2 regions of the Streptosporangium sp. NPDC051022 genome follow, and region 2 is predicted to be linked to the other one. Evidence: riboswitches for the same ligand, from Rfam matches in the RefSeq annotation. Region 2 holds a riboswitch; the other holds the start of a gene.
The links. A riboswitch is a leader RNA that binds a small molecule or an ion and turns the genes downstream of it on or off. The one in region 2 is predicted to bind cyclic di-AMP.
Positions count from the first base shown of each region.

Region 1: it holds a riboswitch for cyclic di-AMP, as region 2 does, so the genes downstream of both, AB0N02_RS32530 (hypothetical protein) here and AB0N02_RS17540 (NlpC/P60 family protein) in region 2, are expected to answer to the same signal.

Region 1 covers NZ_JBFBCF010000025.1:16,631-32,499, forward strand. The annotation lists gene AB0N02_RS32505 (NAD(P)/FAD-dependent oxidoreductase) at 1-1,235, opposite strand, end outside; gene AB0N02_RS32510 (AI-2E family transporter) at 1,410-2,465, opposite strand; gene AB0N02_RS32515 (TIGR03086 family metal-binding protein) at 2,711-3,283, shown strand; gene AB0N02_RS32520 (HD domain-containing protein) at 3,544-4,140, shown strand; gene AB0N02_RS32525 (DeoR/GlpR family DNA-binding transcription regulator) at 4,224-5,024, shown strand; cyclic di-AMP (ydaO/yuaA leader) riboswitch at 5,146-5,280, shown strand; gene AB0N02_RS32530 (hypothetical protein) at 5,316-6,257, shown strand; gene AB0N02_RS32535 (DinB family protein) at 6,485-6,991, shown strand; gene AB0N02_RS32540 (MarR family winged helix-turn-helix transcriptional regulator) at 6,978-7,508, opposite strand; gene AB0N02_RS32545 (site-2 protease family protein) at 7,599-8,900, opposite strand; gene AB0N02_RS32550 (response regulator transcription factor) at 9,097-9,702, shown strand; gene AB0N02_RS32555 (PP2C family protein-serine/threonine phosphatase) at 9,811-10,926, opposite strand; gene AB0N02_RS32560 (GNAT family N-acetyltransferase) at 11,045-12,277, shown strand; gene AB0N02_RS32565 (hypothetical protein) at 12,463-12,615, shown strand; gene AB0N02_RS32570 (ribose-5-phosphate isomerase) at 12,619-13,086, opposite strand; gene def (peptide deformylase) at 13,185-13,673, shown strand; gene AB0N02_RS32580 (hypothetical protein) at 13,722-14,180, opposite strand; gene AB0N02_RS32585 (aldehyde dehydrogenase family protein) at 14,315-15,724, opposite strand.
Region 2 covers NZ_JBFBCF010000009.1:84,276-100,144, reverse strand. The annotation lists gene AB0N02_RS17590 (FtsX-like permease family protein) at 1-1, shown strand, start outside; gene AB0N02_RS17585 (hypothetical protein) at 453-902, opposite strand; gene AB0N02_RS17580 (hypothetical protein) at 899-1,114, opposite strand; gene AB0N02_RS17575 (helix-turn-helix transcriptional regulator) at 1,581-2,417, shown strand; gene AB0N02_RS17570 (DUF397 domain-containing protein) at 2,408-2,620, shown strand; gene AB0N02_RS17565 (L-aspartate oxidase) at 3,432-6,062, shown strand; gene AB0N02_RS17560 (type III pantothenate kinase) at 6,062-6,844, shown strand; gene lysX (bifunctional lysylphosphatidylglycerol synthetase/lysine--tRNA ligase LysX) at 6,869-8,371, shown strand; gene AB0N02_RS17550 (helix-turn-helix domain-containing protein) at 8,864-9,517, opposite strand; gene AB0N02_RS17545 (LuxR C-terminal-related transcriptional regulator) at 9,682-9,930, shown strand; gene AB0N02_RS17540 (NlpC/P60 family protein) at 10,083-11,066, opposite strand; cyclic di-AMP (ydaO/yuaA leader) riboswitch at 11,135-11,283, opposite strand; gene AB0N02_RS17535 (amino-acid N-acetyltransferase) at 11,766-12,278, shown strand; gene AB0N02_RS17530 (RDD family protein) at 12,519-13,703, shown strand; gene AB0N02_RS17525 (Lsr2 family protein) at 15,066-15,398, shown strand; gene AB0N02_RS17520 (ATP-dependent Clp protease ATP-binding subunit) at 15,664-15,869, shown strand, end outside.

The sequences.
Region 1 (15,869 bases), on a different contig from region 2:
CGCCTGAGGGCGGGAAAGCGCTGGGCCGCGCGGAGCGCGGTTCTGAAGGCGGCCCTGGCCAGCCGGTTGTCGTCGACGAACTGCCGGGCCGCCATGAGCGATCTGCGCACGGCGGCGAAGCCGTACTCGCGCATCCCGGCCTCGTAGCGCGCGATGGCCGCGACGGGATCCTCGCCGCTCAGCGCGTGGGTGAGCAGCTGGGCGTCGCGGAGGGCGACGTTGGCTCCGATGCCGCGCATCGGGGTCATGCTGTGGACGGCGTCTCCGAGCAGGGTGATGTTCGTGGCGGGCCAGGGGTCGATCGGAACCGAGGTCCGGATCGGCAGCAGGGAGACCGTATCCGGGGCGGACGCGGTGACCAGCCGCCGCAGGTCGGGGTGCCAGCCGGCGATCATCCGGGCCACGGTCTCCCTGAGCTCCTCGCCGGTCATGCCGGGCAGGCCGCCGGGGAAGCGGCCGTTCGCCGCGCCGAAGACCCACATGACGTAGCTGCCGGTGTCGTCGACCAGCGCGTCCTCCTGCTCGGCGCGCCCGGCGCCCGGGGGCGGGAGCGGGCCGCCGAAGTCCTGGGGGGCGGTGAACATGCCGCATCCCCTGGGCGGGATGATCATGTTCGGCCCCCGCCACAGCCGGGGCCGGACCAGGTCGCGGGTGGCGTCGGTGAGCGGGAACTTCCCGGCGACCGTGACGACGCCGGTGTCGATCCGCCTGGCGTGCGGGAGGTACTGCCGCCTGACCCGTGAGTTGCCGCCGTCCGCGGCCACCAGGATGTCCGCGGTCTCGGCCGTCCCGTCGGCGAAGTGCAGGGTGACGGTGCCGTCGGGGTCACGGGTGTAGCGCTCGTAGGTCCTGCCGAACCGGACGACGTCCGAGAGGCCGGTCAGCAGCACCCGGCGGAGGGCGATCCGGCTGACGGAGTGGTGGCCGTCCAGCGGGTCGGGCGCCCGCGGGGTCTCGAGCAGCAGCAGCCGGTCCATCTTCTCGGTGAGGAAGCCGAAGTCGTTCCCGCTCCTGCGGGAGGTCGCCAGGAACTCCTCCCACAGTGGCCGCGGCAGGCATTCGTGGAGCGCGCGGGCGCCGCCGGAGTCGATGTGGATGCGGTACCCCTGGAGCCGGTCCGCCGGGGTGCGGTCGCGCTCGTAGACCGCCACGTCCACGCCCGCGCCACGCAGTCCCTGCGCGAGGCAGAGCCCGCCGATGCCACCGCCGATGATCGCCACTCGCGAGTTCGTCATACCCTCACTATCGGCCGGATCGGCCGCGGGTGGGGTGCCGCTTCCGCCGGAAGGACCCGGCGGCGATCGGGGGCCCTGCCCGTCCCGCGGCAAGGATTCGTGTGAAGTGCCGCTCCCGGCGGGATAGGGGCGATCGTTCACGAGCCGGGGTGACCCGCGGGTACGGCCGCCCGCCTACCGGCGGCCCGACGGGTGGCCGGCGATCAGCGGAACGGCCCAGCGGGTCCGCCGGTCGGAGTCGATCAGCAGTGCGCGGGCGAAGGCGCTGAGCGGCACCGCCAGGATCGCCCCGATGGGCCCGAGCACGTAGGCCCACACGAACAGGGACAGCATGGTGACGGTGGTCGACAGGCCGGCCGACTCCCCCGCGTACTTGGGCTGGATCAGCGACTGGATGACGAAGTTCAGCACCGAGTAGACGACCACCACGGCGACCGCCGTGCCCGGCCCCGAGTCCAGCAGCGCCAGCAGCGTGGGCGGGACGAGCCCGACGACGAACCCGATGTTGGGGATGTAGTTGGTGATGAAGGCCAGCAACCCCCAGAGCAGCGGCAGCGGCACGCCCATGATCCACAGGGCGACGGCGTCGAGCACCGCCACGATGAGCCCGAAGACGCTGGAGACGATCAGATACCTGCAGGTCCCCCTGGCGAAGTCGCCCAGCGCGCCGACCAGGTCGGAGTGGGGCGGGCCCAGCGACCTGATCGCGTCGTGTACGGGGGTCGCGTCCAGACTCATCCCGAACACCAGCAGCGTGAGCAGGACGAGCGCCGAGCCGACGCTGAGCAGGCCGCCGAGGAAGCCCTGCAGCAGCGCGATCAGCGAGCCGGGGTCCAGCTTGCTCAGCGCCGTCCTGACCTGCTCCTGGGTGATGCCCAGGTGCGCGATCTGCCGGGCGACCGAGTCGATCAGCCGCTGGTACCGGTCGGCGTAGGACGGCAGCAGTTCCACGAGCCGCGCCACCGAGACGACCAGCGAGCCGAGCAGGGCGACGAGCAGCAGCAGGATCGTCAGCAGCGGGACCACTACCAGCACCCACGTCCTGGCGCCGCGGCGGCGCAGCCAGACGCGCAGCGGGCTCACCGCGATGGTGAGGGTGAGCGCGAGGAAGGCGGGACCCGCGATGTCGGCGACCGCCCTGACTCCGGCCAGCGCGACCACCGCGGCCGCCGCCCCCACCAGCAGCCTCAGGCCGCGTGACGACCCCTCACCCGCGGACGCTCGCACCATGGTCACACTATGGCGCCAGGCGCTCACCCCTGGCGTCCACCGCGCCGCGCCACCGCCCCGGATGCCGCCCGGAAGCCGCCGGGAAGTCACCTCGGCACCACGTCACGGTGGCCCCCGGCTGACGCAGGAATGGCCGTGGGATGAACCCTCGCGGCGGGCACCGCCCGCGACGCCGGTCATGCCCTTCGAGCGCGATGACTACCGGCCGCTCAGGGGTTACGGTCGAATTGAGGACCTGGGAGGGCATGATGACCATCGACGTACGCGAGGCCTACCGCCGTGCGCTGGACGACTTCGGCGCTCTCGTGCACAGGATCACTCCGGAGCAGTGGCAGAACCCGACCCCCTGCGTGGACTGGGACGTTCGCGCCCTGGTCAACCACGTGGTCGGCGAGAATCTCTGGGCTCCAGAACTGCTCTCCGGGCGCACCGTGGCTGACATCGGCGACGCCTTCGACGGCGACCTGCTCGGCGACGACCCGCTGAAGGCGTTCGACACCTCGGCCGTGGCGGCCGTCCAGGTGGCGAGCGACGAGGGGGCGCTCACCCGTGTGGCGCACCTGTCGTTCGGTGACGTGCCCGGCAGGGAGTACATCACCGAGTTGTTCGCCGACGCCCTCATCCACACCTGGGACCTGGCCCGTGCCATCGGCGCCGACGAACGCCTCGACCCCGAACTGGTCGAGGCGTGCGCGGCGTGGTTCGCGGGCGCGGAGAACGGTTACCGCCAGGCCGGGGTGATAGGAGAACAGCAACCGGTGTCCTCGGACACCGACGCCCAGACCCGGCTGCTCGCCTCCTGGGGCCGTCGCGGCTAGCGCCCCGTCGGCCGCTTGCCGTGGTTGGCCCGGTGCTTCTTGCGGGCCCGGCTCTTGCGCGCTCGTTTGCCCATGTCGGCCACCCCTTTCCCGAGGTCCGCACGGGAACCGCGGGACCCGCTTTCCACGTTCCTCCGCCTCGGGCCTCCGTACAAGGCCCGGGAACGATTGCCCGACGGCCGCAGCGTCCCGACGGACCGGTGGAGCGGTGGACCGGCGGGCGCGGGCCTGGAAGGCGGTTCGTTCTAGGCTTCGGTCGCATGAGCGAGAAGCTGATGGAGCGCTGGCGGTCCCTGGCCGGGACCGAGGCGGACCACCTGGGCAGGGAGTTGATCACCCGGTACGGCGAGCCGCACCGCAAATACCACACGACCGAACATCTGTGGGCCGTGCTGGACCACGTCGACGCGCTGGCGGCCCATGCTGCCGCCCCGGATCTGGTACGGCTCGCGGCCTGGTTCCACGACGCCGTCTACGATCCCACGCGCGGCGACAACGAGGAGCGCAGCGCCCGGCTGGCCGAGCGCGCGCTGCCCGAGCTGGGACTGCCCGCCGAGGAGGTGGCCACGGTGGCCCGGCTGGTCAGGCTGACGCTGACCCACGCCCCCGAACCGGGCGACGCCGACGGGGCGGTGCTGTGCGACGCCGATCTGGCGATTCTGGCCTCCCCGCCGGAGGAGTACGCGGCCTACGCGGCCTCGGTGCGCGAGGAGTACTCCTTCGTTCCCGACGAGGCCTTCCTGGAGGGCAGGGCCGCCGTGCTGCGTTCCCTGCTCGACCTTCCGGTGATCTTCCACATCGCCGATCTGGAGGTCCGGGCGAGGGAGAACATCGGCGCCGAGCTCGCGCGGCTGTGAACGGCAACCCACCGGGATCAAACATTTGACCCTAAGCTTTCTGTGGCAATTTGCTGGAACATGGTGGATCGAGGAGTGGGTCGATGCTCGCTCAGCAGCGGCAACAGGTGATCGTGGAGCGGGTGCGCGGCAGCGGCGGGGTCAGGGTCGCCGACCTGGTCCGCGAGTTCGGCGTGTCCGACATGACGATCCGCAGGGACCTGGAGGCGCTGGCGGAGCGCGGGCTGATCGAGAAGGTCCACGGCGGGGCCACCGCCACGGGCCTCGGCCCGGCCGAGGAGTCCGGGTTCACCGCCGGGCCGGTGCGCCGGCGGGCGGAGAAGGAGGCGATCGCCCGGCACGCGGCCGGGCTCGTCCGGCCCGGCACGGCCGTCGCGCTCTCCGCGGGGACGACCACCTGGACGCTCGCCCATCTCCTGGTGGAGGTGCCCGAACTGACGGTGATCACCAACTCGATCCGGGTCGCCGACGTCTTCCACCGCTCGCCCCGCGCCGACCGCACCGTGGTGCTGACCGGTGGCGTGCGCACCCCCTCGGACGCGCTGGTCGGCCCGATCGCCGTGGCGGCCGTCCGGGGGCTGCACGTGGACACCCTGTTCCTGGGCGTGCACGGCATGAGCGTCCGCGCCGGGTTCACCACGCCCGACCTGCTGGAGGCCGAGATCGACCGGGGGTTGATCGCCTCGGCCCGCCGTCTGGTGGTTCCCGCCGACCACACCAAATGGGGAACCGTCGGGATCAGCACGATCGCCGGGCTGGCCGAGGCCCATCTTGTGATCACCGACTCGGGTCTCGCCGAGGAGGCCCGCGAGGAGATCGCCGCCCGGGTGGGCGAGCTGATCGTCGCCGAGCCCCACCGGGAGAGCGGGACAGCGGAGCGCTGAAAGGCGCGGGCGGACCGTGCACCCCCTCCCCATGATTATCACGAAACGATCACCACTTTATCTCGACTTGGGGTCGCATTACCCCCCGCTTTACCACTACTATCCTCACGCATCGGACAAAAGGTTCGATATGCCTAATCTCAGGCGCCTCGCCTGAGAGCCGGGGACCCACGCATTTGGGGTGAACCACTTCGGTGGAAGGGCTCTCTCCAGCCCGAACCCGTCAGCTAACCCGGTAGGCGTGAGGAGAGGAGAGCTGTGGCGGCTCTGTCCCCCACGTTCCGACGTCACATGACCCTGACCGTCTGCGCGGTCGCGGTCCTCGCCTTCGTCCTGAGCGCGGCGGCCGCGGGCAACGCGGCGCCCAAGCCGGCCGAACCCGAGCTCCGCGCGGAGCTGGCCCGGCTGAACAAGAAGGTCGACAAGCTCATCGAGGCCTACGCGGCCAAGCGGGAGTCGCTGAGAAAGGCCCAGAAGGCCGAGGAGACCGCCAAGGCGGACCTGCGCAAGGCCGAGGAGGCCTACGCCGAGGCCGGCAAGCGGGTCGACTCCATCGCCCAGCTCCGCTACCAGAGCGGCCCCGTCGACCTGCCCACGATGCTGTTCGCCCCCAGCATGAGCGGCGCCGCCGTCATGGAACAGCTCACCGCCCAGCAGAGCGCCTATCTGGAGGGTTTCGCGCGCAGCCGGGATCTGATGAAACAGGCCGCGGACAAGGCGGCCGTACTCACCGAACGGATCGGTCAGGAGGCCAGGACGGTGGAGGCCCAGCGCCAGGAAGCGGAGAAGATGATCCGCGGCATCCAGGAAAAGCTCGACCGGCTCGTTCCGACGGGCTCGGGCCGCCTCACCGACGGCGGCTGGGCGCCCCAGCTCCCCACCGGGGAGGACAACATCACCGACCGCACCCGGATCATGCGCGAGGCCGTCGGGCGGGCCTTCAAGCTTCCCCACGAGGTCGGCTGCTACCGGGCGGAGAACGACGGCGGCGAGCACCCCCTCGGCCGCGCCTGCGACTTCATGATGAGCACCGGCGGTTCCCTGCCCTCGGCGGAGAACGTCGCGCTCGGCGACGAGATAGCCGCCTGGGCCATAAAGAACAAGGCCCGGCTCGGCGTCAAGTATGTGATCTGGCGCCAGCGCATCGACACCGGTTCGGGCTGGCGCGGTATGTCGGACCGGGGCGGGATCACCGCCAACCACTACGACCACGTCCACATCTCGATGTACTGAGGCCTCCGGCGGGCCCCGTGCCCGCCCCGGCCGGGGGCCCGCCCCGGATCCCCGGCCGGTCCCGGCTCCCGCCCCGGCCGCTCCCGGCCTCCGGCCCGCCCGGGGCCCGGCAGGTCCCAGGATCTCCCGCCCCCTCCCGCCCCTCCTGGGCCGTTCAGGGCCGTTCGGGGCCGGGCCGGGCGCAAAACCGTATGACAGCGTTCGCGCGTGCGGCCAGGATGAGATCCATGACAAACGACCGCGTCGCTCCCCCGCTCATCGCCGACGAGGCCGCCATGCTGTACGCGTGGCTGGACTGGCATCGGGAGACCCTGGCGCTCAAGTGCACGGGGCTGTCGCGGGAACAGCTCGTCCTGCGTCCCGTCAAGCCCTCCGGGCTGTCCCTGCTGGGACTGGTCCGCCACATGACCGAGGTCGAGCGTCACTGGTTCCGCAACGTCCTCCACGACCAGGAGGCGCCGCCGTTCTACTACACCGAGCAGGAGCCCGACGGCGACTTCGACCTGCTGGACTCCTGCCCTGCCGAGGAGGCCCTGGCCTGCTGGCGCGCCGAGGTCGACGACGTCCGCGAGCTCTACGCCGGACTGTCGCTGGACACCCTGGGCAGGCGGCAGCGCAGGGGGCAGGACGTCTCACTGCGGTGGATCCTCGTGCACATGATCGAGGAGTACGCCCGGCACAACGGCCACGCCGACCTCATCCGCGAGCGGGTCGACGGCGTCACGGGAGAGTAGTGCCCGCCGAGGTCTCCTCGATCGCCTCGGCGATGAGCCGGTCGAGGTGGGCCAGGTCCGGCGGCCTGGCCGTGGCCGCCTCGGCGAAGCGGGTGAGCAGCCGGGCCAAGACCTCGCGGTCCGCCTCGTCCCAGTCGGCGATCAGCCCGTCCAGGTAGGTCCGCCGGGAGTCGACGACCACCTGGCGCACCCGCCGTCCTCGCGGGCTCAGCACCAGCCTGGCCCGTCTGGCGTCGACCTCGGACTCCTCACGTGCCACGAACCCCGCGCCGATCGCGTCGTTGACCAGTCTGCTGGCGGTCGAGGGGTCGACGTCCAGTTGCTCGGCGACGGCTCCCACGGTCACCTCGGACACGTCGAGACTCAGCCTGTGCACGGCGTTCACGACCATCACGTTCGACATCTGCACCGCTCGCTGCGGGTCGGCGGCCTTGCGCGTGCGCAGCGGGCGTGCCCAGATCCGGCGCAGCCGGAACAGCGCCCCGTCGATCGCCGCCCCCGGCGTCCCGTCCTTCACGGCGTAACCCTATCGGCGTGTACGGCCCCCGCCGGGCGCCGCACGCCGTCGCACATCGTGGGTTCGCGGAGTTCGCGGAGTTCGCGGGGCTCAGCCGGCGAGGCGGACCGGGTTGACCAGGTCGGCGTACATCAGCAGGCCGGCCATGACGACCATCACGAGGGCGATCGCGTAGGTCAGCGGAAGCGCCTTGGCGATGTCCACGTGACCGGGTGCGGGACGACGGGTCACCCTGGCGAAGGCCCGCTTGAGCCCCTCCCACAGGCCGCCCGCGATGTGGCCGCCGTCCAGCGGGAGCAGCGGGATCAGGTTGAACAGGCCGATCGCCAGGTTGAAGCCCGCCAGGAGGTTGATGAAGGTGGAGACCTTGTTCTCCAGCGGGGCGGCGGAGGCCGCGATCTCCCCGCCGATGCGGCCCGCGCCGATGATGCCGATCGGGCCGTTCTTGTCGCGCTCCTCACCGGAGAAGGCGGCGTTCCAGACGCCGACCATCTTCTCGGGGAAGCGCAGCAGCGAGCCCGCGGTCGCCGCGGTGAGGTCCCGCATCTGGGTGACCACGGCCCCGAGGTCCTGCCGCTCGACGGCCGTCCTGGGGCTGACGCCCAGATAGCCGACACCCTTTTCGATCTTGCCCGGCTCGTCCAGCGACTCCCTGTCCTGGGCGATGAGCGTGGCGTTCAGGGTCATCGGCTGCCCGTCCCGCTGGATCCCGATCGCGACCGGTCCCGCACCGTGGCTCCGGATGGCCCGCGTCGCCGCGTCCCAGGTCGGGGTCTGCCTGCCGGACACCGACACGATGACGTCACCCGGCTTCAGCCCGGCCGCCGCGGCGGGGCTGGGCCGGTCCGTCTCGGTGCACTTGGGGTTCTTCTCGTACTCGGCGGTGGTCTTGACGCACTCGGGAACCGACGACACCTGGTTCTTCAGCACGGTGACGCCGAAGCCCATCTGCACGACGGCGAACAGCACGAACGCCAGCACGAAGTTCATCGCGGGGCCGCCGGCCATGACGATGACCTTCTGCCACCACGGCTTGCGGTAGAAGACCCGGTTCTCGTCGCCCGGCTTGACCTCTTCGAGGGCCACGTCGCGGGCGTTCTCGATCAGGGACTGCCAGGGGCCCGTGGAGGTCGAGCGCACCTTGCCTGGGGCGTCGGTCGCCCGGGGCGGGAGCATGCCGATCATCCGGATGTAGCCGCCGAGCGGGATCCACTTCACGCCGTACTCGGTCTCGCCCTTGCGGCGCGACCACATGGTGGGGCCGAAGCCGACCATGTACTGGGTGACCTTGACGCCGAACAGCTTGGCGGGCCCCAGGTGACCCAGCTCGTGCAACGCGATCGACGCCATCAGCCCGAAGAAGAAGACGGCGATCCCGAAGAGCCAGCTCATAGGTTCCTACCCCCCGGTCGCGGAGCCGTCGACAACGCCCCATAAGAGATTAGCCCAATTCCCCGGGGGTCAGCCTCCCTGAGAGCCGGGCCTTCCCGATCCGGCCACTTGCGCGGGCTTTACCGAACCGGGAGACTGCCTCAACGGTGAGCGACTACTCGATCACTCTGCGGGAGTACGGGGCGAGGGGAAGAATTTGATCGGAATCCTGGTTGCCGCGCGCCAGCCCATGGTCCGCCGGGGCCTGGTGGCCTCGCTGGACGGCGAGGCCGACCTGAGGGTCGTCGCCGAGGTCGGCGACGGCGAGGCCGTCGTGCCGGCCGCCCTGGAGCACGGGCCCGACACGGCGATCGTCGACCTGGATCTTCCGGGTGCCGACGGGTTCACCGTGGCGCTCGGGCTGCGCGAGAACACTCCGGACTGCCGGGTCCTGCTGCTGTCGCAGCGGCCGAGGCCGGGACTGGTCCGCCGGGCCTTCGCCGTCCACGCGCTGGGCTTCATGAGCCTGGACGCTAGCCCGGAGCAGCTGGCCGACGGCGTCCGCCTGGTCGCGGCCGGGCGGCGGGCGGTGGACCCCGAGCTCGTGGTCGCCGCACTGGAGGCGTCGGACAACCCGCTGACCCGCAGGGAGATGGAGGTGCTCAGGCTGGCCGCCCAGGGCGCGAGGTCGAACGAGATCGCCGAACAGCTCTTCCTGTCCGTTGGAACGGTCCGCAACCACCTGTCGCGGATCATGTGCAAGACCCAGGCGCGCAGCCGCCTCGACGCCGTGCGCATCGCCAGCGACTCCGGCTGGCTGTGACCCCTGTGACCCCTGTGCCCCCCTGTAACCCTTGCTGCCCCTCTGTGGCCCCTGTGACCCCTTGTGGCCCGCGTGCCCCCGCGGCCCGGCCGTCCGGGGAGAGGGGCCTCAGGGGCGCCAGATGAGGATCAGCGCGCAGTCGTCGTTGTGCCCGGCCGACATGGAGGCGACCAGGTTGCGGGCGCCGCCGCGGAAACCGGAGGGCAGCAGGCGCTCGGCCTCCCCCAGCAGACGGTCGAGGCCGGCGTCGATGTCGCGTCCCGGCTGCTCGATCAGCCCGTCGGTGTAGAGCATGAGCGCGTCGCCCTTGCGGAGCATCCCCCGGTCGGGTTCGCAGTGCAGGTCGGGAACGATCCCCAGCACCACGCCCTTGGCCGGGGAGACCCGCCAGGTGCCGGTGCCCGAATCGAACTTGACCACCGGCGGGTGACCTGCCGAGGTGATGACGTATTCGCCCGTCGCGAGGTTGAGCCGTACGTGGACGGCCGTGACGAAGCCCTCGGCCTCGCGCTGGCGGTGGAGGTAGGTGTTGCAGGCCCCGAGGAAGTCGGTGACCGAGCCGAGCAGGCCGCCGAAGGTCCCCGACAGCATCAGCGCCCTGGTGCCCGCGTCGACGCCCTTGCCCGACACGTCGACCAGGGCGAGCTCGACCGTGTCGCCCTCGCGCATGGAGACCAGGAAGTCGCCGCCGAAGGAGGACCCGCCCGCCTGGTTCAGCACCACCCGTGAGTCCCAGTCCTTGGGCAGCCGGGGCAGCTCGCTCTGGCTCTTGAGCCGGTCGCGCAGCTCCAGCAGCATCACGTCGCCGCGCAGGCCCTGCACGCCGAGCTTGCCCCTGGTGCGGGCCATCAGCGCGGCCAGCACGCCGGTGAACCCGAAGGTGGCCAGCAGGCCGGGGCCGATGTGCCCGACCCCGCGCACGACCCCCAGATAAAGGAGCACGAGGGCGACCGCGCACAGCAGCTTGGCCAGGCTGCGCAGCCTGAGCTGGAGACCGCCGACGAGGGTGATCGGGATCAGGAGCGCCGGGGAGAACCACTGCATGGAGACCTTGGCGGCCAGTCCTCCGAGCACCAGGGTGAGCACGATCAGCGTGATGAGCAGGTTGCGGTCACGGGCCAGCGGCCCGCGGCGCAGGAACCGGACGATGGGCACCAGGAAGGGGACCCGCACCAGGAACGCGCGGAGCGCCGGAGGGATCAGCGGCACCGGACGGGAACTCATGATGCGCTCGACTGTATCGGGCCACCCCCCGTTTCGGCAGCCCACTTGACCAATGCCTTGATCATTAAGGGCGGATATTGAATGGCAGGAAGGGTTTGTCCCATCTACCGTAGGAAAAATGAGCCTTAGCCTGCGCCCCTTGACCGAGAGCGACTACTCCACCTGGATCACGGTGGACGAGGAGGCGTTCGGCAACGCGATACCGCCGCACCGGCGGGAGCTCTTCAAGGACGTGACGGAGTTCGACCGCTCGCTCGGCGCGTTCGAGGACGACCAGCTCGTCGGCGTCACCTCCGTGTTCAGCTTCACCATGACCGTGCCCGGTGGACCGCTCCCGGTCGCCGGGGTCACCTCGGTCGCCGTACTGCCCTCGCACCGCCGCCGGGGCGTGCTGTCGGCGCTCATGACCCGCCAGCTGAGCGACATCCGCGAGCGCGGCGAGGCGGTCGCGGCGCTCTACGCCTCGGAGGCGGCGATCTACGGCCGCTTCGGGTACGGCAGGGCCGCCGACAACCTCTTCTTCGACATCCCCACGCACAGCGCGGGCTTCGTCAAGCACGCCCCGTCCGACCCCTCGCTGCGGTTGCGCATCGTCAGGCCCGCCGAGGCCAGGAGCGTCTTCGAGAAGGTCTTCGAGGCCGCGCTCGACGGCCGCCCCGGGCTCTACGCCCGCACGCCGGAACGCTGGAACGCGATTCTGTCGGACCACGAGGCCGACCAGGGAGGCTCCGGGCCGCTGCGCGCCGTGGTCGTCGAGGACGACCGGGGCCCTCGCGGCTACGCGCTCTTCCGGATCAGATCGGGCATCACCGATCACGACACGCCGAGCGGCGAGCTGCGGCTCAAGGAGCTGTTCGGCCTGGACCCCGCGGCCTACGCGCTGCTGTGGCGGCACGTGCTGGACCGCGACCTGGTCTCCAGGGTCAGGGTCGCGCAGCGGCCGGTCGACGATCCGCTGATGCACCTGCTCGCCGAGCCGCGCCATCTCAACGCGGGCTGGCTGGACGAGCTGTGGATCCGCCTGGTGGACGTCGAGCGCGCGCTCGCCTCGCGCCGCTACTCGGCGCCGGTGGACGTGGTGATCGAGGTCGAGGACACGCTGTGCCCGTGGAACGCGGGCCGGTGGCGGCTGTCGGCCGGCACCTCGGGCGCCCGGTGCGTCCCCGCCGGCGACGCCGAGGCCGACCTGAGGCTTCCGGTCGCCCTGCTGGGCGCGGCCTATCTGGGCGGCCGCGCGCTCACGGGAGCGCAGGCCGCCGGCCTGGTGCACGAGTCGCGGGCGGGGGCGGTGCGGGAGCTGTCGACCGCGATGTCCTGGGAGCCCGCTCCCTGGACGGGCCTGATCTTCTGATCCGGGCCCGCCGGGGCGCCATGCCCGGCGTGCCTCCCGGTGGCCGTGATCCGGCGGGCCTCCCCGCTCCCCTTGCCCTCCTCCGGCCTCCCCCGGTCTTCCCGAGGGCTCGCGGGGCGCGGGCCGTACGGCGCCGGAGACGGAAAGGGGCCGGGAGGCCCCGGGCGCGCGGGTTATGGTGAGGCATGGCACTGCAGAGCTTGCAGATAAACGCGATCACCGCGATGCGCGCCCGCGACGTCTCCCGGCCCACCGAGGAACAGCAGGAGGCCGCCGAGAGGCGGCCTCTGCGGGACGAGACGCAGCGCAGGGAGTCCCCGCGCCGCAAACAGGGCTGAGGATCAGGGCAGCGGCGGGAGCTGGCCGATCGTCTCGTAGGACGTCAACTGGGCGATCCGGCGGTTGTGCCGCTCGGCCCCCGAGTAGGGCGTGCTCAGGAAGAGCTCGATGAAACGGACCGCCTCGTCCTGTGAGTGCATCCGCGAGCCGACGCTGATCACGTTGGCGTTGTTGTGCTCGCGGGCGAGCTTGGCGGTGTCGTCGCTCCAGGCCAGGGCCGCGCGGATCCCGCGCACCTTGTTGGCCGCGATCTGCTCGCCGTTGCCCGATCCGCCGATGACGATCCCCAGGCTGCCCGGGTCCTCCGCGACCCCCTCGGCCGCGCGCAGCACGAACGGCGGGTAGTCGTCCTCGGCGTCGTAGACGAACGGGCCACAGTCCGTGACCTCGTGGCCGTGCTCCTTGAGCCAGGAGACGACGTGGTTTTTGAGCTCATAGCCGGCATGGTCGGCACCGATGTAGACGCGCACCCGCCCAGTTTCGCAGGTGCGGATGGCCCTCTTGACCCCCACCCCGGCTAAAGTAACGACCGGTATACTCCCGCAGCCCTTACAAGAGAGAGTCCCTCATGCGTGATATCCGAGTGGTCGGCGATCCGGTCCTGCGCACGCCCGCCGAGCCGATCGCCGACTTCGACCGGGATCTGCGCCGTCTGATCGACGAGATGTTCGACGTGATGTACGCCGCGCAGGGTGTCGGTCTGGCCGGACCGCAGATCGGCGTGTCGAAGCGGATCTTCGTCTACGACTGCAGCAACCGCAAGGGACACGTGATCAACCCCGTGCTGACCGTCGACGACGACACGGAGGTCGTCGACGAGGAGGGCTGCCTGTCGATCCCGGGACGCGAGACCGGTACCCCGATCTACGCCCAGACCCCTCGCGCGGCCGGGGTCACCGTCAGCGGGCTGGACCGCCTGGGCCGCCCGGTCCGCCTGAAGGCGAGGGGCCTGCTGGCGCGCTGCTTCCAGCACGAGACCGACCACCTCGACGGCACCCTCTACGTCGACCGTCTGGCCAAGAACGCGGCCAGGAAGGTCCTGCTCCAGGCCCCCTGAGCGTCTCGCGGGTCCCGGCGCCCCGCTCCTACGGCCCCTACGGCCCCGCTAGGGCCGGGGCACCGGATCGCCGGGGGCTCCGGAGACGGGAGCACGCCGGCGGCGGCGGAGCAGCGGCCAGGCCGCCAGGCCGAGGCCGGCGAGCAGCAGCAGCACGACCACGATCCACTCGTTGGAGCCGCCCGCGCCGTAGACGTGTCCCTGGCGGCCGGTGTCGAACGCCCTGACGGCCTGGCCGGGGGTGAAGGTGTTCCTGTCCCCGCCGTAGAACCCCACGTCGGGGCGGACGACGCGGCCGCCCCGGAACTCCCCCAGCCAGGTGCACTGCTCGTGGCCGGGATGTTCGACGCACTCGACGCGCCGGGCGGTGAAGGTGCCCCACGTGCCCTCCCCGCGGAAGGCCGCAAGCGCCGGGCCGAGATTCTGCACGGCCAGCAGCACCAGCAGCAGCCCTCCCGCGACGATCACCAGGTCGAACGCGGTCAGACGCGCGGTGCCCAATCTCATGAGGCGCCCTTCGGGAGAGACGACGCTTTCCTTACGAGTGCTTACGAGTGCCTGCAGAGCGTTTTACCCAGAAGGCCGTGTGATGACCGTCCTGTCCGCAAGCGGACTCGTCGCGGGACCCGTCCGCGCGTCCTTCACAGCTGGACCGATTTGATCTCCAGATACTCCTCCAGCCCGAACTCGCCCATCTCACGCCCCAGGCCCGACTGCTTGTAACCGCCGAAGGGGGCCCGCGGATTGAACCGGCCGCAGTTGACGGCCACCTGGCCGGCGCGCAGCCGCCGGGCCACCGAGATCCCGCGCTCCTCGTCCCCCGCCCACACCGCGCCCGCCAGGCCGTACGGGGTGCCGTTGGCGATGGAGACGGCCTCGTCCTCGCCCCGGGTGTAGGGGACGATCACCAGGACCGGGCCGAAGATCTCCTCCTGCTCGATCACCATCCCGGGCTCGACCCCGGCGAACACCGTCGGCTCCACGTAGAAGCCCCGTTCCAGGGGGCGGTCGGAGCCCCCCGCGACCAGCCGGGCGCCCTCCTCCTGTCCCCGGATGATGTAGCGGACGACCCGGTCGCGCTGCGCGGCGGAGACCAGGGGACCGATCCGGGTGAGCTCGTCGAAGGGGTCGCCGACGGTGTACTCGGCCGCGGCCCGGACGGCCAGCCCGACGGCCTCGTCGTATCGGTCCCGGTGGACGATCATGCGGGCCCACGCCGAGCAGGTCTGGCCGGAGTTGAGGAAGGCGTTGGCCACGGTCGCCTTGGTCGCGGCGGCCAGGTCCGCGTCCGGCAGGACGACGCTGGCCGACTTGCCGCCGAGCTCCAGGGCGACCCGCTTGACGGTCTCGCCGGCCAGCGAGGCGACCCGCCGGCCCGCTCTGGTCGAGCCGGTGAAGGAGACCATGTCCACGTCGGGGTGGGTGACCAGCGCCTCGCCGACCACGGGGCCGTGACCGCTGAGCATGTTGAACACCCCGGGGGGCAGGCCGACCTCGTCGAAGATCCCGGCCAGCGCGAAGGCGGCCAGCGGCGCGACCTCGCTGGGCTTCAGCACCACCGTGCACCCCGCGGCGAGCGCGGGGCCGACCTTGCACACGATCTGGTGGAGCGGGTAGTTCCACGGGGTGATCGCCGCGACCACGCCGGCCGGTTCCCGGAAGATGCGGGAGTTGCCGATCCTTCCGCCGTCGAAGTCGTAGCTCTCGGCCAGTTCGGCGTAGGAGGCGAGCACCCCGGCGGGCATCAGTGTCTGCACCCGCGTCGCCATGCCGTACGGCGCACCCATGTCCGTGGCGATGATCCTGGCGATCTGGTCGGCGCGTTCCCGTATCAACCCGGCCGCGGCGGCCAGTACGCGGCCCCGCTCGGCGGCGGCCGTGCCCGACCAGGAGGGCAGGGCCTCACGGGCGGCGGCCACGGCCACCTCGACGTCGGCGGGCGACCCCGCGGGTACCCGGTCGATCGTCTCCTCGGTCGCGGGATTGACGACGTCGATGCTCTCACCCGATGCCGACGGCTGCCAGGATCCGTTCAGATAAAGGTGACGCATGCCTCTCATCCTCGCGCGCGGATCGTCGTAAGGCGAGGGACCGGCAGGTCAGGGGAGATACCGCCGCACCGCGTGCGGATCGTGAGACGACCGGCGCGGTTCCCCGCCGCCGGCCGGCGCCCGGCCGCCCCTCGCGACGAAGGGT
Region 2 (15,869 bases):
ACCCCACCGCGTGCCTTCACCTGCTGGAGTGTCTTTCCCGGCGCCGGTATGGCGAGTGCTGGTACGGGCGTGATCGGCGCCCTTGAACGGCGCGTGACTTGGTGATGTGCTTTCGCCGGTTGGAGTGTCTTTCCTGGCGCCGGTATGGCGAGTGCTGATGTGGGCGTGATCGGCGCCCTTGAACGGCGCGCGGCCCGGCGATCGTTTCCGGCCACAGCACTGGGAGCGGATCCTGGGGCATAGCCAGGGGGCTGCCCGGCCGGATGTGGGGCCCGGCCGGGCGGCGGGGTCCGCACCGGCCGGGGGGACACGATGCGGACGAGGGATGCGGTTCCCGCTTTCCCGCGAATCCGCCGGGAACCATGTGGGGGTGCTGCCCGGGACCCCTCCTTCCCGGGCAGCACGTTCAGAGGCGCGACGGCGGGGACGGCACTCCCCGCCGCCGCGCCGGTCTATGCCGCGTCCCGGTGGGGACGCCGGGAGGGGTACGGCGTGACGGCGGACGCCGGGGGACGGGAGCGGCCGTGCCTGTCAGGGGAAGGCCCACGCCCGCTCAAGGAGGGCCCGCTCAAGTTGGGCTCGGTCAAGATGGGTCCGGTCAGGGTGGGCGGGGAGGTGGGAAGTGCACGCCAGGTCAGGGTTGTCTCGGTCTCGCGCATCCGTTCCTCCAGGCTCGCGGCGGTGTCGCCCTCGACGATCACCGGCTGGGGAGTGGGCCAGGAGCCCAGGGCGTAGAAGCGGCGGCCACCGAGGCTGTAGAGGACCAGCCACGCGGGCCAGGAACGTTCCAGGCGTTCGGCTTCGGCGCGGGCGGGGCCATCCCACAGGCGGCGGTGAACGGTGGTGCGGGGTTGTCCGGCGCGGTGGCGGCCCGCCGTACGAGGCGAACGTAACCCGATCATGAGGTCACCCGCCGGGCGATCTCCTCCTGCCGTTCCACGGCGGCCTGGACCTCGGAGAAGGTGTCGGCGTCCACCGCTGGATCGGCCCCGGCCCGCAGGGCGTCCACCGGGAACGGCCTCTGCCGCAGCGCCCAGAACCGCCCGGCATCACTGATGATCAGCCGCCAGCCCGGGGTCGTTCCCTGGACGGGGATGGCTCTAGCATTCTCCATGGATCGCACTCCTTTGCGATCAAGGACCTGTCCGGCGCTGGAGACGTCCGGGCAGGTCCGCCTTATGGGGCGGAAAGAACCTGAGATACGCCGTACGGCGAAGGTGGCCGAAGCGCCGGACAACGAAGACGGCAGCGATGATCTTTGCTCGCGCGAAAGCCGCCCGAGCCCGCCGTCGCAGGCGATTTGCTTCTCATCGAGCTCCCCTCTGTCCCGATATTGAGCCTGTGGGGCAGGTTCGTGCCCTCCGGGAAAAGGCTCCTGTTGGAATTTCAGTCCACATATACGACACCTTCCGCTTCCGCTCGCGCCATGGGTGCTTTGCGGCTGCGGACCCCGGTGGGATTCGAGATACGCATCTCTTCCTTGACGATCCCAGGAGAAAGTCGCCCGTGGAAGGGATTTATGGGCCACACTGTCCGCACAGATATTGCGGCCCTCCCGTGGAGGAGAAAGAGGGGAGAATATGGACATATCCAGCCGTCTCGACCCGGCCGTTTCGTCTAACGAATACTTTCTCCAGGAGCTGCTCAGACACCGCAAAGCTGCCGGAGTGAGCCAGAACGAGCTGGCACGGAGAACGGGATGGAGCGACAGCCAGATAAGCATGATTGAAAACGGGCACCGGAGACCCACCCGACCCTTCGTGGAGGCGACGGACAGGGCACTGGAGCTCGACGGGGTCCTGCTCGACCTCTACGACATGCTCCACTCGCTGGCGGGCCGGATCCCCGAATGGTTCCGCCCCTGGATCGAGATCGAGCGGGAGGCCGAGTCACTGCGAAACTGGCAGCCGCTCATCGTCCCCGGACTGCTCCAGACCCGCGACTACGCCCACGCGATGCTCGCCGGGGAGCCGCGCATCACTCCGGAACGACTTGAGGAGTACGTGGCCACCCGTCTCGAAAGACAGGCCATCCTAAGCAAGGCAAATCGACCCATGCTGTGGGTGGTCATGGACGAGGGCATCCTTTATCGTCCAATCGGCGGGGCCGAGGTGATGGCGGCTCAGCTTCGCCACCTTGTCGAGGCGGGCGACCACCCCGACACGGTGATCCAGATCCTCCCCCTCAAGACAGGCAACACAACCGGCCTATCCGGAGGCTTCTCCGTCGCGCAGGCCAGCCCCAGCAGAGGGGCGAGTTGCTCGGCCTATATGGAGTTTCCCGGCACGGGCCATGTGACAGACCGCCCCAACGAGGTCGCCGCCCTGGCACTGCGATACGAGACCATCCGTGCCGAGGCGCTGCCACGACGAGAGTCACTGGAGCTGATCAAGGAGGCGTTGGCGAGATGGAACTGAGCAAGGAACTGGAGCAGGCGACGTGGGTCAAGTCCAGCCGATCAAGCAGCAATGGCGGTGAATGCGTCGAGGTCGCCGCACTGTCCGGAAAGCGCCGAGGAGTCCGCGACAGCAAGGACTCGAATGGCCCCGCGCTGATCTTCACTTTCGGCGAGTGGGGTGCCTTTGTCCGGGCTGTCAAGACCGGCGATTTCGACATCTGACCCCATCGTTCCCCGACGCAAGCGAAGAACCTCCGGCCGGAACCGGGGGTTCTTCTTTGTGTGTCGCCGGTGTTTTGTTCTCATTGTGGAAAATTAGTTCCACAGGCTTTTTGTGGTCTCTGGCCTATAAACCATGAAATGCGCCGATCTGGTTATGGCCGCTCCTCAACTCGTGTGCGTACTGCTGCGACCGAGAAGGTTCACCGGGTCGAGCACCGTTCGTCGGCGCCGATCCGGTCCGCTCCACCGCTCGCCGTACCGGCGCCCGGACGGACACGGACCCGGTGCGGGTAAACGGTCACGAACACGGTGAGGGTAGGGGGCTGTCGTACCGGTGGAGTTTCCGGGCTTCGGTGCGGGTGGGGGGTTCGCGAAGTACCGGCGTCTGGACGGACACGGGCCCGGTGCGGGTGAACGGTCGCGAACGCGGTGGGGGTAGGGGGCTGCCGTACCGGCGGAGGTTCCGGGCTTCGGTGCGGGTGGGGGCCATCCCGCAGGCGGCGGGAGGTGGTGCGATCCCTGGGTGGCCTCACGGGCTCTGCCGTAGGGCCTGGGCCGTATCCGGCCCCGTACGCACCCGAGCGCCCCGGTGGGACACGTGGTCCAGAGGGGCGGGTGGGGCGCGTGGCTCGGAGGGGGAGGGGCGAGGGCGGTCGTTTCGGGAGGGGTGGTCTCCTTGGAGCGGTCCGGCGAGGTCGGGGGTGGGGGTGGGGGTGACGGGGACCCCCGGGGAACAGGCATCGCGGCGGGGGCGTTATCGTCACATTGACGAAATAGAAGTGCCTCTAGGCAATCCCCACGAGGAGGCGGCATGACGATTCCGGCCATTCCCCAGAGGTTGACCGCGCCCACCCCAGGCTGGACGGTCGAGGCCGACGTCGTCGTGGTCGGCTCCGGGGTCGCGGGCCTGACCCTGGCCCTGCGGTACGCCGCCCTCGACCCACGGGCCAGGATCCTGGTCGTCACCAAGGACGTGCTCTCCTCGGGGTCCACGCGCTGGGCGCAGGGCGGCATCGCCGCCGTGCTCGACCCCGCGGACACCCCCGCCGAGCACCTGTCCGACACCCTCGTCGCGGGGGTGGGCCTCTGCGACGAGGAGGCGGTACGGGTCCTGGTGACCGAGGGCCCCGGAGCCCTGCGTGACCTGATCGCGACCGGCGCCCGGTTCGACACCGACGCCTCGGGTGAGCTCCAGCTGACCAGGGAGGGGGGCCACCGGCGCAACCGCATCGTGCACGCGGGAGGCGACGCCACCGGGGCCGAGGTGCAGCGGGCGCTCGTCCAGGCGATCGGGGAGTCGGCGGTCCAGGTGATCGAGCACGCGCTCGTGCTCGACCTGCTCAAGGACGCCGAGGGCCGGACCGCGGGGGTGACCCTGCACGTCATGGGCGAGGGCGAGCGCGACGGGGTCGGCGCCGTCAGAGCCCCGGCCGTGGTGCTGGCCACCGGCGGCATGGGGCAGGTCTACGCCGCGACCACCAACCCCGTCGTCTCCACCGGGGACGGGGTCGCGCTCGCGCTGCGGGCGGGAGCGGTCGTCAGGGACCTGGAGTTCGTCCAGTTCCACCCGACCGTGCTCTGGCTCGGCGAGGACTCGACCGGCCAGCAGCCGCTGATCTCCGAGGCGGTCAGAGGCGAGGGCGCGGTGCTCGTCGACGCCGACGGCGTCCGCTTCATGAAGGACGTCCACGAGCTCGCCGACCTCGCGCCCCGCGACGTAGTGGCCAAGGCGATCATGCGGCGGATACGCGAGACCGGCACCGGCCACATGTACCTCGACGCCCGCCACTTCGGCGAGGAGAAGTGGCGCACCCGCTTCCCCACGATCCACGCGGTCTGCCTGGAGCACGGGATCGACCCGGTCACCGAGCCCATCCCCGTCGCCCCCGCCGCCCACTACGCCAGCGGAGGCGTCAGGACCGACCTGCACGGCCGTACCAGCGTGCCGGGGCTGTACGCCTGCGGCGAGGTGGCCTGCACCGGGGTGCACGGCGCCAACCGGCTGGCCTCCAACTCGCTGCTCGAAGGACTGGTGTTCGCCGCGCGCATCGCCGCCGACATCCACGCGGAGCGGGAGGACCGGGCCGGGCGCGCCCCGGCGAAGGGCGAGACGGGTACGGCCTCCACGGCGGGCGAGACGGATACGGTCTTCACGGCCTCCGGCGAGGGCCGGCGGGGCTCCGGCGAGCCGGTGGCCGACGACCGGCCGACCGGTCTGATCGACCCCAGGGCCAGGCCCAGGATCCAGGGACACATGAGCAGGGGCGCGAGCGTGCTGCGCAGCAGGGAGTCCCTCACCGAGGTCGCCAAGGCCCTGCTGAGCGTCCGCTGGACCCCGGTGGCCGTCGAGCCGTGCACCGAGTCGTGGGAGACCACGAACCTGCTGACGGTCGCCTCGGCGCTGGTGGCGGCCGCCCGCGAGCGGGAGGAGACCCGCGGGTCGCACTGGCGTGAGGACTTTTCCGAGCGGAACGATGACTGGTGGCTCGGCCACCTCGACGTGACCCTGACAGCGGAGGGAATGACCATGACATACGTGCCGCACACGCGCGACGTCGACGCGCTGCCGTCCCAGGTGGAGGCGGACCTGACCGAGGCGGGCCTGGACCCGGCCGCGGTGACGGCGCTCCTGGAGATCGCCCGGGCCGAGGACCTCCAGGAGGCGGGTGACGTCACCAGCCTCGCCACCATCCCGGCGGAGCAGACCGCGACCGCCGACGTGGTGGCCCGCGCGGACGGCGTGGTCGCCGGGCTGGCCGTCGCCGAGGGCGTGTTCTCCTTCTTCAGCCGGGGCCGCCTCACGGTGGAGCGCCGGGGCAAGGACGGCGAGCACGTGTCCAGGGGCGACGTGCTGATGACCGTCACCGGCCCGGCCCGCGACCTGCTGACCGCCGAGCGGACGGCGCTCAACCTGCTCACCCACCTGTCGGGCGTCGCGACCCTGACCAACCGCTGGGTCCGGGCCGTCGAGGGCACCGGGGCGCGGATCAGGGACAGCCGCAAGACGCTGCCCGGCCTGCGGGCGCTGGAGAAGTACGCGGTGCGGTGCGGCGGCGGGATCAACCACCGCATGTCGCTTTCGGACGCCGCGCTGATCAAGGACAATCACGTGGTGGCCGCGGGTGGGGTAGCCGAGGCGTTCCGGGCGGTGCGGGACGCCCATCCCGGCCTGCCGATCGAGGTCGAGGTCGACCGGATCGACCAGATCGAGCCGGTGCTCGCCGAGGGCGCCGAGGAGATCCTGCTGGACAACTTCACCGTGGAGCAACTGGTGCTGGCCGTACGGCTGGTCGGCGGCAGGGCGCGCCTTGAGTCCAGCGGAGGATTGACCTTGGAATCGGCTCGTGACGTAGCCGAAACAGGGGTTGACTATCTTGCCGTGGGCGCGCTCACACACTCGGCGCCCGCTCTTGACATCGCCTTGGACCTTCGGGGGAATTGATGCTGCTCGCCATCGATGTCGGTAACACCCACACCGTTCTCGGACTGTTCGAGGGCGATGAGGTCATCGAGCACTGGCGGATCGCCACCGATGCCCGGCGTACGGCCGACGAGATCGCCGTCGTGCTCCAGGGGTTGCTCGGCCAGTCGCCGTTGCTCAAGGGCACCGACGTCGACGGCATCGTCCTGTGCTCGACCGTGCCCTCGGTGCTCAACGAGATGCGCGAGATGTGCCGCCGCTACTACGGCGACGTCACGGCGGTGATCGTCGAGCCCGGCATCCGCACCGGGGTGCCGGTCAGGATGGACAACCCGAAGGAGGTCGGCAGCGACCGGATCGTCAACGCGCTGGCGGCCATCCAGCTGTACGGCGGGCCGTGCATCATCGTCGACTTCGGCACCGCGACCTCCTTCGACGCGGTCTCGGCCAAGGGCGAGTACGTCGGGGCGGTGACCGCGCCGGGCATCGAGATCTCGGTGGACGCCCTCGCGGCGGCCGGGGCGCAGCTGCACAAGGTCGAGCTGATCCGGCCCCGCTCGGTGATCGCCAAGAACACGGTCGAGGCGCTCCAGGCGGGCATCATCTACGGTTTCGCCGGCCAGGTGGACGGGATCGTCGAGCGCATGGCGGCCGAACTGGCCGACGACCCGGACGACGTCACCGTGGTCGCGACCGGCAGCGCGGCGGCGCTCGTGGTCGGCGAGGCGCGCTCGGTCGACGTGCACGAGCCGTGGCTCACGCTGATCGGCCTCCGGCTGATCTATCACCGCAACACCGCCTAGCCGGACATCGGTAACCTTGTTCGTGTGACCGATGAAGTGACGAACCCCGTCGAGGATCTGCCCGAGCAGATGCGCGTACGCAGGGAGAAGCTCGACCGCCTTCGCTCCGAGGGCGTCGACCCCTACCCGGTGAACTTCCCGCGTACCGCGACCAACGCCGAGATCCGCGAAAAATACGCCGATCTCGCCGCTGACACCGCGACCGGCGACAGGGTGGGCGTCACCGGACGGGTCATGCTGTCGCGGACCGGAGGCAAGCTCTGCTTCGCCACGATCCGCGACGGCTCCGCCGACCTCCAGATCATGGTCTCCCTCGACAAGGTGGGTGAGGAGTCGCTGGCCGCGTGGAAGCGGGACGTGGACCTCGGCGACCACATCGGCATCGAGGGCGAGGTCATCACCTCCCGCAGGGGTGAGCTGTCCATCCTCGCCGACCGCTGGGCGATCACCTCCAAGTGCCTGCGCCCGCTGCCGGAGAAGCACGCCGGTCTCACCGACCCCGAGGCGCGGGTCCGCCTGCGGTACGTGGACCTCATCGTCAACGACGAGGCCAGGAAGATGGCCCACACCCGCAGCGCGGTCGTGCGGTCGATCCGTGACTTCTGGCACGGTGAGGGCTACCTCGAGGTCGAGACGCCGATGCTGCAGCCGGTCCACGGCGGCGCCGCGGCCAGGCCGTTCAAGACCCACATCAACGCCTACGACATGGAGCTCTATCTCCGCATCGCGATCGAGCTCTACCTCAAGAGGCTCGTGGTCGGCGGCATCGAGAAGGTCTTCGAGATCAACCGCAACTTCCGCAACGAGGGCGCGGACGCCACCCACAACCCCGAGTTCACGATGCTCGAGGCCTACGGGACGTATCTCGACTACAACGACATGGCCGACCTGACCCAGCGGATGATCCAGAACGCGGTCGTGGCCGCGCTGGGTCACTCGGTGGTCGTCCACCAGGGCCAGGAGATCGACCTGGGCCTGCGGGAGTGGCCGCGGATCACCCTCTACGGGTCGGTCTCGGCGGCGCTGGGCGAGGAGGTCACGACCGAGACGCCGCTGGAGCAGGTCCGCAAGCTCGCGGACGCGCGGGAGATCCACTGGGACGCCAAGTGGGGTCAGGGCAAGCTCGTCCAGGAGATCTTCGAGGCGCTCGTCGAGCACACCCTCGTCCAGCCGACGTTCGTCATGGACTACCCGCTGGAGACCTCCCCGCTGACCCGTCAGCACCGGGACAACCCGCTCCTCACCGAGAAGTGGGACCTCATCGGCTTCGGCACCGAGATGGGCACCGCCTACTCGGAGCTGGTCGACCCGGTCGAGCAGCGCCGCCGTCTCACCGAGCAGTCCCTGCTGGCCGCGGGCGGTGACCCCGAGGCCATGCAGCTCGACGAGGACTTCCTCGCCGCGCTGGAGTACGCCATGCCGCCCACCGGGGGCATGGGCCTCGGTGTCGACCGTCTCATCATGGCCTTCACCGGCAAGAACATCCGCGAGACCATCCTGTTCCCGCTGGTCAAGCCGACGAGCTGAGCCCGTCCGGCGCGGCGCCCGGGACGCGGGCGCCGCGCCGGGACGGGAGTGTGGCGCCGGGGTGAGAAAGGCGATACCGCCCTGGGAACCCCGGCGTCCTGCGGGCGTGCCGCCGCCCTCGTTCCGCACACCTTCGCGTTGCCCGTTTTGTACAGTTTTGTACCGTGTCTGCGCTTTTTTGTACCGTGCCCGCGCCTTCGTTCCGGGCCGTTCGGAAGCCGCGGCCGGTTCCCCGTCCCACGGCCGCGCCCCGTCCTGCGGTCACTCCTCGTCTTATGGTCGTTCCCCGGCGGCCGCTCCCTGTCTTATGGCCACTTCCGACGGCCGTTCCCCGTCGTGTACGGCCGCGCCCCCGCCGTACGCCGGTCTGGTGTTCCGTGGATGCGTGCCTTTCGTGCCTCCCCGTACCTTTCGATGGCTTCATGTGCCTTTTCGGCACCGCCGGGCCGTACGGGGGCGCGGTCGTGTGCTCTGCGGCCGCGCGTTTCCCGGCTAGGCGGTTTCGGGCGGACGTTCCTCTGACGCGTGGGTTTCGGCGGGGTGGGTTTCGGGTGTGCCTTCGAGGCCGGTCATCAGCCAGTTCAGCGCCTTGGCGAACAGTTCGGCCGGAACCGCGGAGGGGTCGGCGCGGCGCTGGATCACCAGCCCTTCGAAGAGACCGATGATCACGGTCGCCACCGCGGTCGCCTCGTGGGACGTGTGGTGCGCGGCCACGAGGTGGGCGACGGCCGTACGGGGGGCCCACCAGCGGTTGGCCAGCCGGCCGAGCAATTCCGGCCGTGGCAGCGCGTAGCGCAGAAACTCCATTTCGAGCGCGCTCGACACCGTGTGTTGATCGGCTAGTTCCGCCAGATATGCGCCGAATGCCGCAAAATCGGGGACGTCGTCCTTCCATTGCGGGGGGATTCCGCCGCCCACGTCAAGGGGGTGGGGGACGTGCTCGTCGAAGACCGCGCGGAACAGGTCGTCTTTTCCGGTGAAATGAGAGTAGAGGGCGCCGACCGTGTGGCCCGCCCTGGAGGCGATCTCGTCCACCGAGGCCCCGGCGAAACCTTGTTCTGCGAAGACTTCGGCTGCGGCGGCCAGCAGGCGCCTGCGGGTGCGGGCCTTGGCTTGGTCCCGACTTAACCGTAAAGGCACCGACATATCATGAGTACTTCACGTAGCGCCCGCTATGTCAACAGCGCGTGCTACCTCTATGAAGAGCAGAACTTGACGACCTTTGAACAAGCCGTTTACCGTTCCTGGCGGGCGGCATTGATTCCAGACAACTCACGCCTCGGTCACAGGTGCGGGGGGAGCGACTCCAGATGGCATATCCCGAAGTGGATTCCCGTCGCGGCGACGGCCTCCTGAGCGTGGGCGAGATCGGCCTCAGCGACGAGGATCTCGTGTTGCTGGCGGAGCTCGCCAAGGGGGTCACCGTGGATCGGGTGGGCCGTCGTCTCGACATCAGCGGCCGGACGGTCCGGCGCAGGCTCCGCGGGATCTGCGACCGCATCGGTGTGGCGACGGCGATCGAAGCCGTGGCCTGGGCCGCCCGCAGACGGCTGATCTGAGCCTGTTCCGCGGAGTCCGGGCTTTCCTGCCCCTTGGGACTCTCGGCGCGGCCAGGTGCCTCTGAGCGCCGCGACAGGCCGTTCCGCGCCGGGAGGGCCGGGACAGCCGGGAGGGCCGCGGCCCGCTTCCGCGGGCCACGACCGGAAGCGCCTCAGTCGGCGATGCGCACGCCGCCCGCGAAGGGCCGGTTGTCGATCGTGGTGACGTGGACGACGTCACCGGTCTGCGGCGCGTGGACCATCAGGCCCGCGCCGATGTAGATCCCGACGTGGTGCAGGTCGCTGTAGAAGAAGACCAGGTCTCCGGGGCGGAGCTCGTTTCTGGAGACGTGGGTTCCGGCCGTCCACTGGTCGCCCGTGTAGTGCGGCAGGCTGATGCCGACCTTCTGGTAGGCCCACATCACCAGGCCGGAGCAGTCGAAGGTGCTGGGCCCCTCCGCGCCCCACACGTACGGTCTGAGCTGCTGGGTGAGGGCCCAGCGGGCGGCCTCGGCGGCCTTGCCCTCGCCCGTGATCGGCACGTTGATCCTGACCCGGCTGCTCCGGTTGCGGGCGGCCTGCGTGCGCACCTCGCTGAACAGGTCGCCCTCGACCCTCTTCACCAGGCGCTCGATCCTGGTGCGCCTGGCCCCCAGCTGGGAGAGGAGGGTGTTGACCTCGTCGGTGCGGGCCTTGGCACCGGCCTGGGCGCGCTTGGCGGTCTCGATCGCCTCGCCGATCTGGGCGACCTCCTGGCTCTGCTGCTGCTGGAGCGCGTAGTTCGTGGTCGCCTGGTCGAGGAAGGTCTCGGGGTTGGACGACTGGGTGAAGGCGAGCGCGGAGGCCAGGCCGCCCGCCATGTAGGTGCTCTGCGCCAGCAGGGTGGCCTTGGAGCGCCGGGTCTCCAGCTCCGCCTCGCTGACGGCGAGGGTCTTCTTGGCGCTCGCGGCGGCGCGCTGCGCCTCCTTGAGCTTGATCCGCCCGCCGTTGTACTGCTCGCTGAGCGTCTCGATCTCGGTGTGCAGTTTCTCGGCCTGCTTGGCGAGCTGCTGGAGGCTGGGCTTCGGTTCGGCGGTCGCCATCAGGGGAGTGCCGAGGACCAGGGAGGCGAACACCAGCCCGACGACCGTCATCCGGCGCGATAGCCCGCGCGTCACGTGTTCTCGATGGCGGGCATGCCTGCCCGCGCGCTCTCTCCCACGGTTGCGCGTGCGCTTCACCAACAGGCTCCTCTCTCGGCCGCCTGCCGGGTTAGCTGACGGGTTCGGGCCGGAGGCAGCCCTACCGTGCGCCGGTGGCGCTTCGGATTCACCCCGGGGGACTGGAGGGTGGGTCCCCGGCTCCCCATCTGCGGGGATTCGGCGGGTTCAGCACTTTACGTTGCTGACATCGAGCACGGACATTAGTGCAATTGGAGGTTCATGCTCAACCAGAACTGCAAAGCCGGTAGAGCTTTCACAACTGAAATGTCACGGGAAGGTCACGTCATTTCAAGATCGACATATGTGTCACGCAGGCCCCGGATCTTTCGGGCCCGTTCGCGTGAGAGGTCGTCGCAGGTCTGCGTTCCACGAGGGGATCGGACCGGGTGTACGGCCGGCGCGCCCGCCCCGCGGCGGCCGGTGGGCTGCCGCGTGTCATCCGGCGGATCCGAGGGGGGAGTTAAGGACGAGCCGTAAACAGACGCTGACGAGGACGTACGCTGATCGGTCATGGAGCAGGTAGCGGAGCAGTTTCCGGCGCGGGCCGTACGTGATTCCGGGGCGGTGGAACGACGGGCCGGAGACGGCGGCGGAGAGGCCGGCGCCGAGGTCGCGGGGGAGCGGTCGCCGGGCGGTCCGGGGGCCGGGACGGCGGTGGTCACGGTGCGCCGTGCCCGCACCCCGGACGTGCGCGCCATCCGGCGGCTCGTCGACACCTACGCCGGGGCGGGGCCGCGCCTGCTGGAGAAGGCCACGGTCACCCTGTACGAGGACGTCCAGGAGTTCTGGGTGGCCGACAGGGGCGGCGTCGTCGTGGGGTGCGGAGCGCTTCACGTCCTCTGGGAGGACCTCGCCGAGATCCGGACCGTCGCCGTCGACCCCGGATGCCGGGGGCTGGGCATCGGGCACCTGATCGTCTCCTCGCTTATCGGCACCGCGGGCGATCTCGGTCTGCGCCGGGTCTTCTGTCTCACCTTCGAGGTCGATTTCTTCGCCAGGCACGGATTCAAGGAGATCCAGGGGACGCCCGTCTCGCCCGAGGTCTACGCGGAACTGCTCGCCTCGTATGACGAGGGTGTCGCCGAGTTCCTTGACCTGGAGCACGTCAAGCCGAACACCTTGGGGAACACGCGAATGCTGCTTCATCTGACACGGCGGGACGCCTGAGTTGACTGTGGTGCTGACTGATCGGAAAGGTGACTGTTGATACCTATGTCGATACCTTGTGCACCAGCATGCATGTGAGTCTGACATGTGCCACATGCACAGTCGAAGTGAGGTGACGCGGTGAGCACCGGACAGCCGCCGTATCCGCAGGATGATCCCGACCGCGCACCGTCGGGTCATCCTCAATACGGACAGAATGCGGGTCGAGCCCCTGGCGAACTCGACCCCGATGTGACAGTCGTGGGATATCGATCCGAGAACACGGGACCGGGGCAGGCCCAGCCCGGCTACGGTCAGCAGGGCTACGGCCAGCAGGCCGGTTACGGGCAGCAGGCCGACTACGGCCAGCAGGCTTCCCAGCCCGGCTACGGCCAGCAGCAGGGTTACGGCCAGCAGGGCGGTACGGGCGCGTACGGCCAGCAGGCCTCCTCCCAGCCCGGTTACGGGCAGCAGGGCGACTACGGCCAGCAGGCTTCCCAGCCCGGCTACGGCCAGCAGCAGGGTTACGGCCAGCAGCCCGGGTACGGCCAGCAGGCCGCCTCCCAGCCCGGCTACGGGCAGCAGGGCGGTACGGGCGCGTACGGCCAGCAGGGCGCCTCCCAGCCCGGTTACGGGCAGCAGGGCGACTACGGCCAGCAGGCCTCCCAGCCCGGCTACGGTCAGCAGCAGGGCTATGGCCAGCAGCCCGGGTACGGCCAGCAGGCCGCCTCCCAGCCCGGCTACGGCCAGCAGCAGGGCTACGGACAGTCGGCCGACTACGGTCAGCCGGCCGACTACGGCCAGCAGACGGCCCAGTCCGGCTACGGCCAGCAGCCCGGGTACGGCCAGCAGCCGGGCTACGGTCAGCAGCAGGGCTACGGACAGCCGGCCCCTTCCTACGGTCAGGGATACGCCCCCCAGGGCGTGGTGCCCCCCGGTCTCCCCGCCCCCCTCGCGGAGTGGTGGCAGCGTCTGGTGGCCCGGATCATCGACGGCGTCATCCTGGCGATCCCGACGGTGATCGTCTCCCTCGTGCTGACCATGATCCTGGTCACCACGCCGAGCTTCGACATCAACACGGGGAAGGTGACGGAGGGCGGCGGAATCGTCCTCGCGGAGATCGTCGTCGCCCTCGTCGCGGGCCTGATCTACATCGCCTACGAGTTCCTGATGCTGAAGCAGAACGGGCAGAGCGTCGGCAAGATGGTCATGGGCATCAAGGTCGTGACGGTCGGCGGCACCCTCCAGGGTGGTCTCTCCTCCGACCTCGCGCTCAAGCGGGCGGCCGTGCTCTTCGGCCCGCTCGCCCTGCGCGGGGTTCCGTTCCTCGGGTGGATCGCCAACATCTTCTACCTGGTGAACACGCTCTGGCTGTTCTGGGACAAGCCGCTGCAGCAGTGCCTGCACGACAAGGTCACCATGACGGCGGTCGTCAAGACCAAGTAGTTGTACGAAAAGGGGCCGGCGGGTTCAACCCGCCGGCCCCTTTTCGCGTACGAGTGGGGAAAGGTGACCGGTAACGCCGTCCCGCCGGGATGCGATGGAAGCGCAAACCCATTCGCGACGGCGTGAGGAGCGTTATGGCCGTCCACCCGCCTCCGGCGGCGACAATCGCCGCGGATCGCAGACGCCACGGCAGGGCGGGCCTCGTCGGTCGCGGGGCACCCGGCCCCGTGAACTCCGCGCGTCCGGCCTTTGGGGCCCCGCAGGGGCCGCCTTATGGGCCGTCGTCCGCCGAGCGTTATGAGGTCCCAAAGGGAGAACGCCCGGCGCCGGGACTTCCCACACCGCCGGCCGAAAGGGCGGCGCTCCGGGGACACCCGCATCCCGGCCGGTGTCATCTTCGTGTCCCTCAAGTGATTGTCCAACCGGACTTCTCCTTCACCCGCCGGGCGAGGGGTGGAGACCTTCTTACCGATGCCCGCTCGGGAGCCCCGGTGTTGCCGTGGTTGTTGGAGAGTCCGAACCCGTTTGGTGGTTATACGGTCTACGACTATGTCCTAGATGCCAGACAAGGACGTACTCTTGGTAAGAAAACGAGGAAGATCCGTCTTCTTCTGTCCGGCGGAGTCGTACCACGGCCTCCCGGCGGATGAAGCGGGCAGCTCTCTATCCGGGTGTTCTTCACACTGAGGTCATTCCGGTGGTGAACCCGCCGGTTGCGATCTTCAGGTTCACGGCGGGCCTGTCCACCCTGGCCCACCGTCCCCCTCACCAGGAACTTCGCGGTGAGGAGCCGGACACCCCGGCGGCCGCGGGGCCGGGACCGCATTGGTTTTCCGGCGGAGCCGATCACCGCATGATCACCCTGTCGGTTTTTCCCTCCGGCTTTACGGAGTGCAACCGGTAAGACGGCTGGAGAGAAGCATTAAGGTGGTGAGCGGCGAGCGTGGCCGCCCCCGTGACACCCTCCGCCCGCAGGTGACGCTATGGTCATCTGTGGACGGATCCGGACTGATCGAGCGAGCCCTCCGGGCAGGGCCCGGATGTCGCCGGCAAAATTTCCATGGTCCCCGAAAGTTACCCACGGTGCGGAGCGAGGACGAATGAACGACGTATTGTCCGCGTTGATACCCCCGGTGGTCGTCGGCGGGGCCTTCATCTACGGAGTTGTCAAGCTTCTTCGGAGTGAAGCCGCCGGCCGCCGCCCGGCAAAACGGCAGGATCGGCCTGAGTCGCAGAACAGCTGATCCACTCCCCCCTCCGGGGTCCGGCGAGAATCGCCGGGCTCCCGGAATTGCCGCTCTCCGATTGCGGGTATATGTTTAGCTAGCGAATGAAACAATACTCCGCGAAAGGATTGCGTAGATGGCCAAGCAGATCCAGGAGATTCTCATCGACGACCTCGATGGGGGCGAGGCCAATGAGACTGTCGCCTTCGCGATTGACGGCACCAGCTATGAGATTGACCTCAGTGACGTAAACGCGAAGAAGCTCCGCGACTCCCTGTCGCCTTTCGTGCAGAGCGCCCGCCGTTCCGGCGCGCTCGCCCCCCGTCGCCGCCGTGCAGGTGGCACCCGGGCACTCACGAGAGAGAAGAGCGCCGACATCCGGGCGTGGGCCAAGTCCCACGGTCTTAATGTCAGCGAGCGCGGTCGAATCGCCTCCAAGATCGTCGAGCAGTACGAGCAGGCTCACTAGATCGTTGAATCATGCGGTTATGGCGGCCACGGTGGGGTCCGGTGGCGGCCATGACCGCATGACGCGTTTGAGCGGCCGACAAACGTCGTTCGCTTGCGGCGTATCGGGAACATCGCACCCCCCGCAAGTAGTTGGATGGAGGGTGAACGCCCTGCTCTCGGGGAACGTCTTCTGCGTAGAGCGGTCGCCGGGTCGGGGCTACCATGCGGGATGACAGGGCCCGGATATCCCGGACCTGCCTGACCGCTCTGTGAGGAGCGACGAGATGTTCGAGAGGTTCACCGACCGCGCACGGCGGGTTGTCGTCCTGGCCCAAGAAGAGGCCCGGATGCTCAACCACAACTACATCGGTACGGAGCACATTCTTCTTGGCTTGATCCATGAAGGTGAAGGCGTTGCCGCCAAGGCTCTGGAGAGCCTCGGCATCAGTCTTGAAGGTGTGCGTCAGCAGGTCGAGGAGATCATCGGCCA